Regions from separate parts of the Streptomyces sp. NPDC044719 genome, predicted to be linked through region 3. Evidence: riboswitches for the same ligand, from Rfam matches in the RefSeq annotation. Region 3 holds a riboswitch; each other region holds the start of a gene.
What was found. Region 3 has a riboswitch for cyclic di-AMP ahead of AC07DF_RS01040 (transglycosylase SLT domain-containing protein). Riboswitches for the same ligand answer to the same signal wherever they lie in the genome.
Positions count from the first base shown of each region.

Region 1: it holds a riboswitch for cyclic di-AMP, as region 3 does, so the genes downstream of both, AC07DF_RS11595 (M23 family metallopeptidase) here and AC07DF_RS01040 (transglycosylase SLT domain-containing protein) in region 3, are expected to answer to the same signal.
Region 2: it holds a riboswitch for cyclic di-AMP, as region 3 does, so the genes downstream of both, AC07DF_RS34535 (M23 family metallopeptidase) here and AC07DF_RS01040 (transglycosylase SLT domain-containing protein) in region 3, are expected to answer to the same signal.

Region 1 covers NZ_JBWKHE010000003.1:21,410-24,674, reverse strand. Annotated here, with positions in the region: gene AC07DF_RS11610 (MarR family winged helix-turn-helix transcriptional regulator) at 1-156, opposite strand, end outside; gene AC07DF_RS11605 (dihydrofolate reductase family protein) at 247-1,374, shown strand; tRNA gene AC07DF_RS11600 (tRNA-Met) at 1,429-1,502, shown strand; cyclic di-AMP (ydaO/yuaA leader) riboswitch at 1,797-1,953, shown strand; gene AC07DF_RS11595 (M23 family metallopeptidase) at 1,965-2,999, shown strand; gene AC07DF_RS11590 (aldo/keto reductase) at 3,148-3,265, shown strand, end outside.
Region 2 covers NZ_JBWKHE010000010.1:46,224-49,488, forward strand. Annotated here, with positions in the region: gene AC07DF_RS34530 (DUF6250 domain-containing protein) at 1-711, opposite strand, end outside; gene AC07DF_RS34535 (M23 family metallopeptidase) at 913-1,836, opposite strand; cyclic di-AMP (ydaO/yuaA leader) riboswitch at 1,839-1,997, opposite strand; gene AC07DF_RS34540 (alpha-galactosidase) at 2,328-3,265, opposite strand, start outside.
Region 3 covers NZ_JBWKHE010000001.1:220,487-223,751, forward strand. Annotated here, with positions in the region: gene AC07DF_RS01035 (HAD family hydrolase) at 14-862, shown strand; gene AC07DF_RS01040 (transglycosylase SLT domain-containing protein) at 826-1,563, opposite strand; cyclic di-AMP (ydaO/yuaA leader) riboswitch at 1,567-1,737, opposite strand; gene AC07DF_RS01045 (polyprenyl synthetase family protein) at 2,247-3,257, shown strand.

The DNA of each region.
Region 1 (3,265 bases), on a different contig from region 3:
GGACTCCGACAGGACGGACAGGATGGAGTAGTAAAGGTGCGGCATGCCGGCGTCCTGCTGGAGCTGCCGGTCGATCGCGTCCTCCAGGAGCAGCGAGGAGGCGATGTACGCGCGCCAGGCGCGTTGCTCCTCGGGGGTGAGCCAGCGAGTCGTCATGCCGTCAGTGTAGGTTTGTTTCAAACTTGAACCAAGGCCGCCTGGGTGACCTTGTCCAGTCCCGCCGTCCCGACCAGCCGCGGAGCGTCGATGCCTCACCCGTACGTCCTGCTGTCCGCAGCCGTCTCCCTCGACGGCTACCTGGACGACACCGGACCCGACCGCCTGCTCCTGTCGAGCCCGGCCGACTTCGACCGGGTCGACGAGGTCCGGGCCGGCGTCGACGCCATCCTGATCGGCGCCGGCACCATCCGCGCCGACAACCCCCGGCTCCTGGTGAACTCCGAGGAACGCCGGGCCGCCCGCCGGGCCGCCGGGAAACCGGAGTACCCCCTCAAGGTCACCGTCAGCGGCTCCGGCGACCTCGACCCGGACGCCAAGTTCTGGCACACCGGCGGCGAGAAGGTCCTCTACACGACCGACCAGGGCGCCGAGCGCGCCCGGGCCCTCGGCCTCGCCACCGACGTGGTCCCCCTCGGCACCGGCCTCGACTGGCGCCGGCTCCTCACCCACCTGCACGACGTACGGGGCGTACGGCGGCTCATGGTCGAGGGCGGCGGTCTGATCCACACCCAGCTCCTCACCCAGGGCCTGGCCGACGAACTCCAGCTGGTGCTCGCCCCGCTCTTCGTGGGCGATCCGAAGGCACCCCGCCTCTTCGGGCCCGGCGGCTACCAGGGCGGCAGGCTCCGGCTGCTGGAGACGCGGCGCATCGAGGACGTGGTCCTCATGCGCTACGAACCCACCGCCCCGGGCACCGGCCCCCTCCCCACCGCCGCCGACCACCACTGGCTGGCCCTCGCCTGCGAACTGGCGGACCTCTGCCCGCCGTCGGACACGGCGTTCAGCGTGGGCGCGGTGGTGGTCGCGGCCGACGGCACGGAACTGGCCCGCGGCCACTCCCGCGAGGGCGGCGACCCCGTAGCGCACGCCGAGGAGGCGGCCCTGGCGAAGCTCGACCCGTCCGACCCGCGCCTCGCCACCGCCACGGTCTACAGCAGCCTGGAGCCCTGCGCCCGCCGCGCCTCCCGCCCCGCACCCTGCGCCCGGCTGCTCCTCGACGCGGGCGTACGCCGTGTGGTCACGGCCTGGCGTGAGCCGGACACCTTCGTCCAGGGCGCCGACGGCAGCGGAGTCCTGGCGGCCGGCGGGGCGGAGGTCGTCGTCCTCCCAGAGCACGAGCACCGGGCCAAGGCCCCGAACCGCCATCTGCTGTAGCGGGTGGGTGGTCACGAGTGGTCCCGCGGATGGCGTACACTGGAATCACAACGACGCGGGGTGGAGCAGCTCGGTAGCTCGCTGGGCTCATAACCCAGAGGTCGCAGGTTCAAATCCTGTCCCCGCTACTGAAGGCCGAGGGCCGGAATCCGAAAGGGTTCCGGCCCTCGGTGTTTTCCGCTTCTCCACACCCCGATTACTGCCCGTGAGCGAAGCGCGCCGCTCCGCAGAGCAACTGACACACCGTCAATACCCAGCAGTCACTTGCGGAGCGGGTAACTCGCCCGATTTAAGCCGGTCGTGGCAGGTAAGTCCGCACGAAAAAGGTTAATGATCAAGTGGAATCGCTGGAATACGCTCCCCGGGTCTATTAACGTTCGATAACGCAGCGCGGTCGTCCCAGCCGTCACAGAAGGCGGCTCCGTGCGCACGCGCCGAATCCCGAAAGGGAACCGGGGAACCACCACTTGGGGTGAATCGGGCGTAAACCGCCGTGGAAGCACGGTTGGTATACGCGCGTAGGAGACCTTCCTGCTCCGAACCCGTCAGCTAACCCGGTAGGCGAGAAGGAAGGAAAGGAGTACGCCCACGTGGCGTCCAACCGGCCTGCCCCCGCGGCCCCGTTCGCGCAGAACCAGCGCGACACCGAGACTTTCGGCTACGGCGGTCAGCGCACCGACGAGGGCCCGTTCCAGGAGTGGAACCCCACCGAGGAATCCATCCGTCCCGTCCGTGGCCGGCATCGCGTCACCAAGCAGCGCGGCGGAGGTCTCGCCCGCAGCTCCACCGTCCTGGGCGTCGGCGTCATAGCCGCCGTGGGCGCGGGCGGCATGGCCAGCGCCCAGACCGGCAAGCCGCCGGTGTCCATCTCCGTGCCGGACCTGCCCTCGGTGGGTTCCCTCATCTCGGACGACGACACCCCCGCGGGCTCCGCGACTCCGCTGAGCGGCCTCGGCACGACGGCCACGGCGGACACCGAGCAGGGCTCCTCCGACGCCGGCGAGGCGCTGCGCGCCCGGATCATGGCCCAGGTCGAGCACCAGCAGGACCAGATCGACACCAAGGCCGCGCAGGACGCCGCCGACGCCGCAGAGAAGGCGGCCGCCGAAGCCGTCGCCAAGGCGGAGGAGGAAGCCAAGGCCAAGGCCGCCGAGGCCAAGAGGAAGGCGGAGGAGGAGGCCAAGAAGAAGGCCGAGGCCGAGCGGCTCGCCGCCCTCGCCAAGCAGTTCACGCTGCCGACCTCCTCGTACACCATCACCTCCAGCTTCGGCCAGGCCGGCGCCTACTGGTCCTCCGGCTACCACACGGGTCTCGACTTCGCCGCCCCCACGGGCACGCCGATCAAGGCGGTGCACAGCGGCACCATCACCGAGGCGGGCTGGAACGGCTCGTACGGCTACAAGACGGTCCTCACCCTCGATGACGGCACGGAGATCTGGTACGCGCACCAGTCCTCCATCGGCGTCAGCGTCGGCCAGAAGGTCAGCACGGGTGATGTCATCGGCCGCGTCGGCGCCACCGGCAACGTCACCGGTGCCCACCTGCACCTCGAAGTTCACTCCGGCGGTTCCAGCAGCGGGATCGACCCGATGGCGTGGCTGCGGGGCAAGGGCCTGAACCCGTAAGCGCCACAAGCCAGTCGAAGCACCGGCAGCCCTGACGACGCCCCCCCGACGTCAGGGCTGCCGGTTTCCGGCATGTGCGGCGGCCGTTTACACGACTTTTGCGTCTGACCTGGAATGAGCCGCTCCGGCACGGCCGTTGACGAGAGGCATGACTTCTCTTCGCAAGCTCGGCTCCTCCGACCTCGAGATCTTCCCGCTCGCCCTCGGCGGCAACGTCTTCGGCTGGACCGCCGACGAGGCACAGTCCTTCGCCGTCCTCGACGCCT
Region 2 (3,265 bases), on a different contig from region 3:
ACGTTGCGGGGTCAGTCGCCACACCCGGAAGCCCGTGATCCGGAAGTGGCTCCACACGGTCCGGAAGGCGAAGTGCCCGCTCGTGTACGGCTGCGGGTCGGTGTAGTCGAAAACGAGCCGCCCGTTGTTCCACCACCGCACCGTCGACCCGTTCGAGACGATCCGGACCCGGTTCGGCTCGCCCGGGACCAGCAGCGGCTCGGTGTAGTCGTGGATCAGGGGACGCACACCGGCCTGGCCCACATAACGCCGCAGCCGGGTCGTGGTGTTGTAGTTGGCGCCGTATCCGGCGTAGTAGGTCGTCAGGTGGTCGTACTCCTCCAGCGCCCCGCCACGTGGCGTGGCGAAGAGGTCGTCCGGGGAGCGGACGTCGGTCGCGTTCCAGAAGTTGTTGAGGTCCGAGACCCGGTCGTTGGCCCCGCCCTCGGAGACGGGCGTGGCGGTGTATTCGAGGACGTACGGTCCCTCGAGGCGCCGTCTGTACCAGACGGTCGCCCCGGCCGGTACGTCGATGTCCAGGACGCCTCGGGAGGCGGTGACGGACCCGCCGTCCTGGAGTTCGGTCGCCCACTGACCGAGTCCGTGGCAGAAGTCGTCGTGGGCGATGAGGCGCCGGTTCCGGGGTGCGGCGTTCGCGCTCTGCATCGGGGCGAGGGCCGCCAGCGCGGCTCCCGCCGTCAGGGCTCCCAACATTCTGCGGGTGGTCGGCACGGAACACAGCTCCTTCAGAAAGCGCTTGCACTCACGACGGGATCACTGTGGCCCAACTGCCGCCCCCTGTCGATCCCTTGAGTGGCGATCCCTTGAGGGTCCATCCCTTGAGTCGATCGGCAGCCGCACACACCGAAGGCCTGACCCGGGGATCGGGGTCCGGCCTTCGGCTGCGTGTCAGGCAGGGGGTGTCGCGGTCGGTCAGCCCACGGAGACGCCGTGCGAGCGCAGGTAGGCGACCGGGTCCACGTCCGAGCCGTAGTCCGGCGAGGTGCGGATCTCGAAGTGCAGGTGCGGTCCGGTCACATTGCCGGTCGCACCGGACAGGCCGACCTGCTGCCCGGCCGTCACGGTCTGGCCGGCCGAGACGGAGAGCTGGGACAGGTGGGCGTACTGCGCGTACTTGCCGTCCTCGAGCTGGATGACGACCTGGTTGCCGTACGCGCCGCCCCAGCCGGCGGAGACGACCGTGCCGGCGCCGACGGCCTTGAGCGAGGTGCCGGTCGGGACGACGAAGTCGACACCGGTGTGATAGCCGCTGGACCACATGCTGCCGGACATGTGGTACGGGGTGCCGACGGCGGCGCCGTCCACCGGGAGGCTGAAGCCGGAGGCCTCGGCGGCCGGCTTGGCGGCGGCCGGCTTCGCGGCGGTGCCGGCCTTCGAGGACGACTCGGCGGCGGACGACTTCTCAGCCGACGCCTTCGGCTTCTCGGCCGCCTTGGGCGCGGACGACTGCGTCTTGGGCGCGCTCGCCGCCTTCTTGCCGATCGAGAGCTTCAGGCCCGGGTGGATCAGCGACGGGTCGGAGCCGACGGCGTCACGGTTGTCGCTGTAGAGCTTCTTCCAGCCGCCGCTGACGTTCTGGTCGTCGGCTATCTTCGCGAGATAGTCGCCGGCCCTCACGGTGTACGTGTGGGCGCCCGTGGCCTTTTCGGCGGCCTTCTTCTCGGCGGCCGGAGCGGACTGGACGGCCTTTTCCGGAGCCGACTGCGGGGTCGCGGCGTGGGCGCCGGTGGCCCCCATGAGCGGAAGGGCGAGGGCGGCGCCACCGGTTCCGGCGACGGCGATGGAGCGGGTGAAACGCTGGGACTTCGGGCGGCGGTGCTTACCCTTCGCGGGCATGGCGAATTCCTCTCCGGCGCCTGCGAGGTGAGCTGTCGGGTGCGGGCTGGAGATGCCCGGCCGCACCGAAGTGCGGCTGAACCCCAAGCCGTTCCGGGAACCGGAACAGGCGTCTTACCTGTGGGTCCCCCGCTCCTGCCATACACGGGTGAGTGTGTGGGGCTCCGGGCGGCGGCAGGATTAGGCGTCCGTCCGGATTGGTGTGGAACGTAAGCGACCAAGACGCAATGGGACAAGCTTGCGGTTGCCTGTGACCGCGTTTCTCTGGACGCATCGGCATATTTACCGTCACCGAGCGTGGATTACCGATCTCCCGGTTTCCTCAATGTCCCTGAATAGCGCGAGAATTACGTGCACATGACGACAACACATCGTCACGAATATGACGATGGTCACGCACCCCGACCACATCTCCTTTACGATCGGGGCACGTTACACCGAAACACCTGAAGCGCCTTATTCGCCTTATCTACCCGATCCGGACAGAACGGCTACTTACGCCTAAGGCGGACGACCGTGGCATCCAGGTCCCCGCGCAGGCCGATTCGCAGCCCGTGATGAGTAAGTACGGCCCCTCGGTGAACTTCGCCCGTTTCGGGGCATTCATACACTGCTGTCGGGTCGAGGCCCCGCAGCCGGAGCGCCGGAACGGGCTCGCCGTAGCGCTGCGCCTGGAGCCAGACGAGGACGACGGTCTCGTCACCGAGGACGTACTGCACCGCGCTCGAGCCGCCCTCCGGCGCCCGCAGCCGGTACAGGTCGCCGCGCTGCACCACGGGCCGGATCTCCTTGTAGAGCTCCACCCAGCCCCGGGCCTCGGCGAGCTCCTCCGGCGTCCACCGCGTGAGGTCGCCGCCCACCCCGAGCACGCCGGCCATGGCACTGACGAACCGGAACCGCAGGGAGCTGGACCGCTGGTTGAGCATGGCGTTCGGGCTGTCGGTGACCCAGGCGGCCATGACCCGGGCCGGATGGATCTGGCTGAAGCCGTGCTGGATGGCGAGCCGGTCGAGCGGGTCGGTGTTGTCGGAGGTCCACACCTGGTCCGTGCGGCCCAGCACCCCGAGGTCGATCCGGCCGCCACCACCCGAGCAGGACTCGAAGGCCACACCGGGGTGCGCCGCCCGCAGCCGGTCCAGCAGGGCGTACAGGGCATGTACGTGGTCGACCCAGAGCCGCTGCGGGTAGGGGTCGTCCGGCCAGCCGGCGTCGGTGAAGCAGCGGTTGAAGTCCCACTTGACGTAGTCGATGGGGGCGCTGGAGAGCAGCCCGTCGAGCTGCTCCCACAGGTACTCCTGGACGTCCTCGCGGGCCAGGTTCAGTACGAGCTGATTGCGGAACTCCGTCCGCTTTCGTCCCGATTGATACTGCACCCAGTCGGGGTGGGCGCGGTACAGGTCGCTGTCCGCGTTGACCATCTCCGGCTCGA
Region 3 (3,265 bases):
GTATTCTCAGATCATGGCCGCACCCATCGCATATTCACTCATCGCCACCGACCTGGACGGAACGCTGCTGCGCGGCGACGACACCCTCTCCGACCGGTCGCTCGCCGTGCTCGCGCGGGTGGCGGAGGCCGGTGCCCAGCACCTCGTGGTGACGGGCCGGCCGGCGCCACGTGTGCGACCGCTCCTCGACGACCTCCGCTGCACGGGGCTCGCGGTGTGCGGGCAGGGCGCGCAGGTGTACGACGCCGGCGCGGACCGGCTGCTGTGGTCCATCACCCTGGACCGGGAACTGGCGGAGACCGCGCTCGGCAAGATCGAGGCCGAGGTGGGGCAGGTGTACGCCGCGGTCGACCAGGACGGGGTCGACGGGCTCACACTCATCGAGCCGGGCTATCTCATGCCGCACCCGACCCTGCCGGCCGTGCGGGTCGACCGGCGCGACGATCTGTGGGGCGAGCCGATCAGCAAGGTGCTGCTGCGCCATCCCTACCTGACGGACGACGAGTTGGCGGCGACGGCCCGTTCGGTGGTCGGCTCCCTGGCGACGGTGACGATGTCGGGGCCCGGCACGGTCGAGCTCCAGCCGTGCGGCGTCACCAAGGCGACGGGCCTGGCGCTGGCCGCCGAGCATCTGGGGCTGCGGCCGGCGGACACCATCGCCTTTGGTGACATGCCCAACGACATCCCGATGTTCGACTGGGCGGCCCACGGCGTCGCGATGGCGAACGCCCATCCCGAACTCAAGGCCGTGGCCGACGAGATCACCCTGTCGAACGAGGACGACGGCATCGCCGTCGTCCTCGAGCGACTGCTGGGCGGGTCGGCTCAGTACGGGCCGTTGACGTTGTCGATCGAGCCGTAGCGGTCGGCCGCGTAGTTGCAGGCCGCCGTGATGTTGGCGACCGGGTCGTACGGATCCCACGACGTGCCGTCCACGTGGTAGGCCTGGAAGGTCGGGTCGATGGTCTGGAGCAGGCCCTTGGACGGGGTGCCCTTGGCCGCGTTGGAGTCCCAGTTGTTGATCGCCTGGGGGTTGCCGGACGACTCGCGCATGATGTTGCGGTGGATGCCGTCGTAGGACCCCGGAATGCCCTTCTGCGCCATGATGTCCAGCGCCTCACGGATCCATCCGTCGAGGTTGTCGGCGTAGGTCTTGGCGGAGGCCGGGGTGGCCTTGGCGACGCCGCCGGCGGGCTTCGCGGCCGGCTCGGCGGACGACTTGGCCGCCTCCTTCGTGGCGGCCGCCTTGGTCGTCGACACCTTCAGCTTCAGGCCCGGGTGGATCAGCTTCGGGTCGTCGCCGACGGCGGAGCGGTTGTCCTTGTAGAGCTTCTTCCAGCCGCCCGAGACGTCGTACTTGTCCGCGATGCGGTAGAGCGTGTCGCCCTTGGTCACGGTGTACGTGAGGGACTTGGCGGGCTTGACCGCCTGGGGCTCCACGGCGTTCGCGTGCGTCGCGCCGAGGAGCGGGAGGGTCAGTGCCGCTCCGCCGGTGCCGGCGATCGCGACACCTCGGGTGAGCGGGTTGGTTCTGGGGCGACGGTGCTTGCCTCGTCCGGCCATGGCGATGTTCCTCTCCGGCGCCTGCGAGGTGAGCTGTCGGGTTCGGGCCGGGAGGTGCCCGGCCGCGTACGGCGGTGTACTGCCGTACGCGGCTTCACCCCGAGCCGTGCCGCTGTGCGGACCGGCGACTTACCTGGGTCCCCCGCTCCTGCCCTGCGTGAGTGAGTCGGTTCGTGTGGGGGTCCGGGCGGCGGCAGGATTCGGCGTCCGCCGGACAGGCCGGGAACGTATGCGAGAGCACATGTCGGGAACAAGCGCCGGAGTCACATATCGCGCGGTTGACCTTGGTCGGGGGTGTTTGGTCCGCTTGATCCTTTGCGGAAGCCAAGGCTCAACTGGCGTTCGGCTGAAGGAGGTACGGGTCGATGCCGGGGTGGCGCGGCAAAGGGGTTAACGTGATTCAACTCACTGATCACAAGCCTGTGGGGCAATTACCGTCAAAGGTAATTTGCTCAGTCGTCATGGCAAATCGTGAATATCTCACTATCGGCTGGTAAGTCGACAAATGTCTGTTCTTATGGCCCGATCAAAAACATAACGGTCGTGATCAGATACCACCCGGCCTGTAACCATGGGCGCTGGCGGTGATCGAAACGTGACCGGATACGCTGACTCGAGTGATGGCAGCGACCTATCGACAATCCGCGTAATCACCGGCAGACACAGCAGACAGGAGACCCCTCGTGACCGACGTCGGGCCGTTCGGGCTGAGCGTGCGGGACCAGGCTCTGGAAGCCGATGTCCAGGCCGGGTTGGCGGCTGTCGAGGAAGGCTTGTTCGAGGCCACCAAGAGTGAGGTGCCCTTCATCACGGAGGCCGCCCAGCACCTGGTGCGGGCCGGCGGCAAGCGGTTCCGTCCGCTGCTCGTGATGCTCTCCGCCCAGTTCGGCGACCCGTACGCGCCCGGGATCGTGCCGTCGGCCGTCGTCGTGGAACTGACCCATCTCGCCACGCTGTACCACGACGACGTGATGGACGAGGCGACGGTGCGCCGCGGGGTCGCGAGCGCGAACGCCCGCTGGGACAACTCCGTCGCGGTCCTCACCGGCGACTTCCTCTTCGCCCGTGCCTCGCACACCCTGGCCGACCTCGGCCCGGAGGCGGTGCGGGTGCAGGCCGAGGCGTTCGAACGGCTGGTGACCGGGCAGATCCTGGAGACGGCCGGACCGCAGGACGGCCGCGACCCCGTCGAGCACTACCTGGACGTGCTGGGCGGCAAGACCGGCTCGCTGGTGGCCGTGTCGTGCCGGTTCGGCGCGATGATGTCCGGCGCCGACGAGACGACCGTGGACGTGCTGACCCAGTACGGCGAGCGGCTCGGCGTCGCCTTCCAGCTCGCGGACGACGTCCTGGACATCGCCTCCGACTCCCACGAGTCCGGCAAGACCCCCGGCACCGATCTGCGCGAGGGCATCCCCACGATGCCGGTGCTGCGGCTGCGCGAGCGGGCGGCCCGGCTCGGCCTCGCGGACGACATCGCCCTGTGCGAGCTGCTGGACTCCGACCTCACCGACGACGAACGGCACGCCGAGGCCCTGCGCCTGCTGCGCGCCCACCCGGCGCTGGAACAGGCCCGGAAGGACACCGTCCGCTACGCCCAGGACGCCCGCTCGGCGCTGGCCCCCCTGCCCGAGTGCGCCGCCAAGACGGCCCTCGTGGAGCTGTGCGACGCCGTGGTGCACCGGGCCGGCTGACCGGCAAC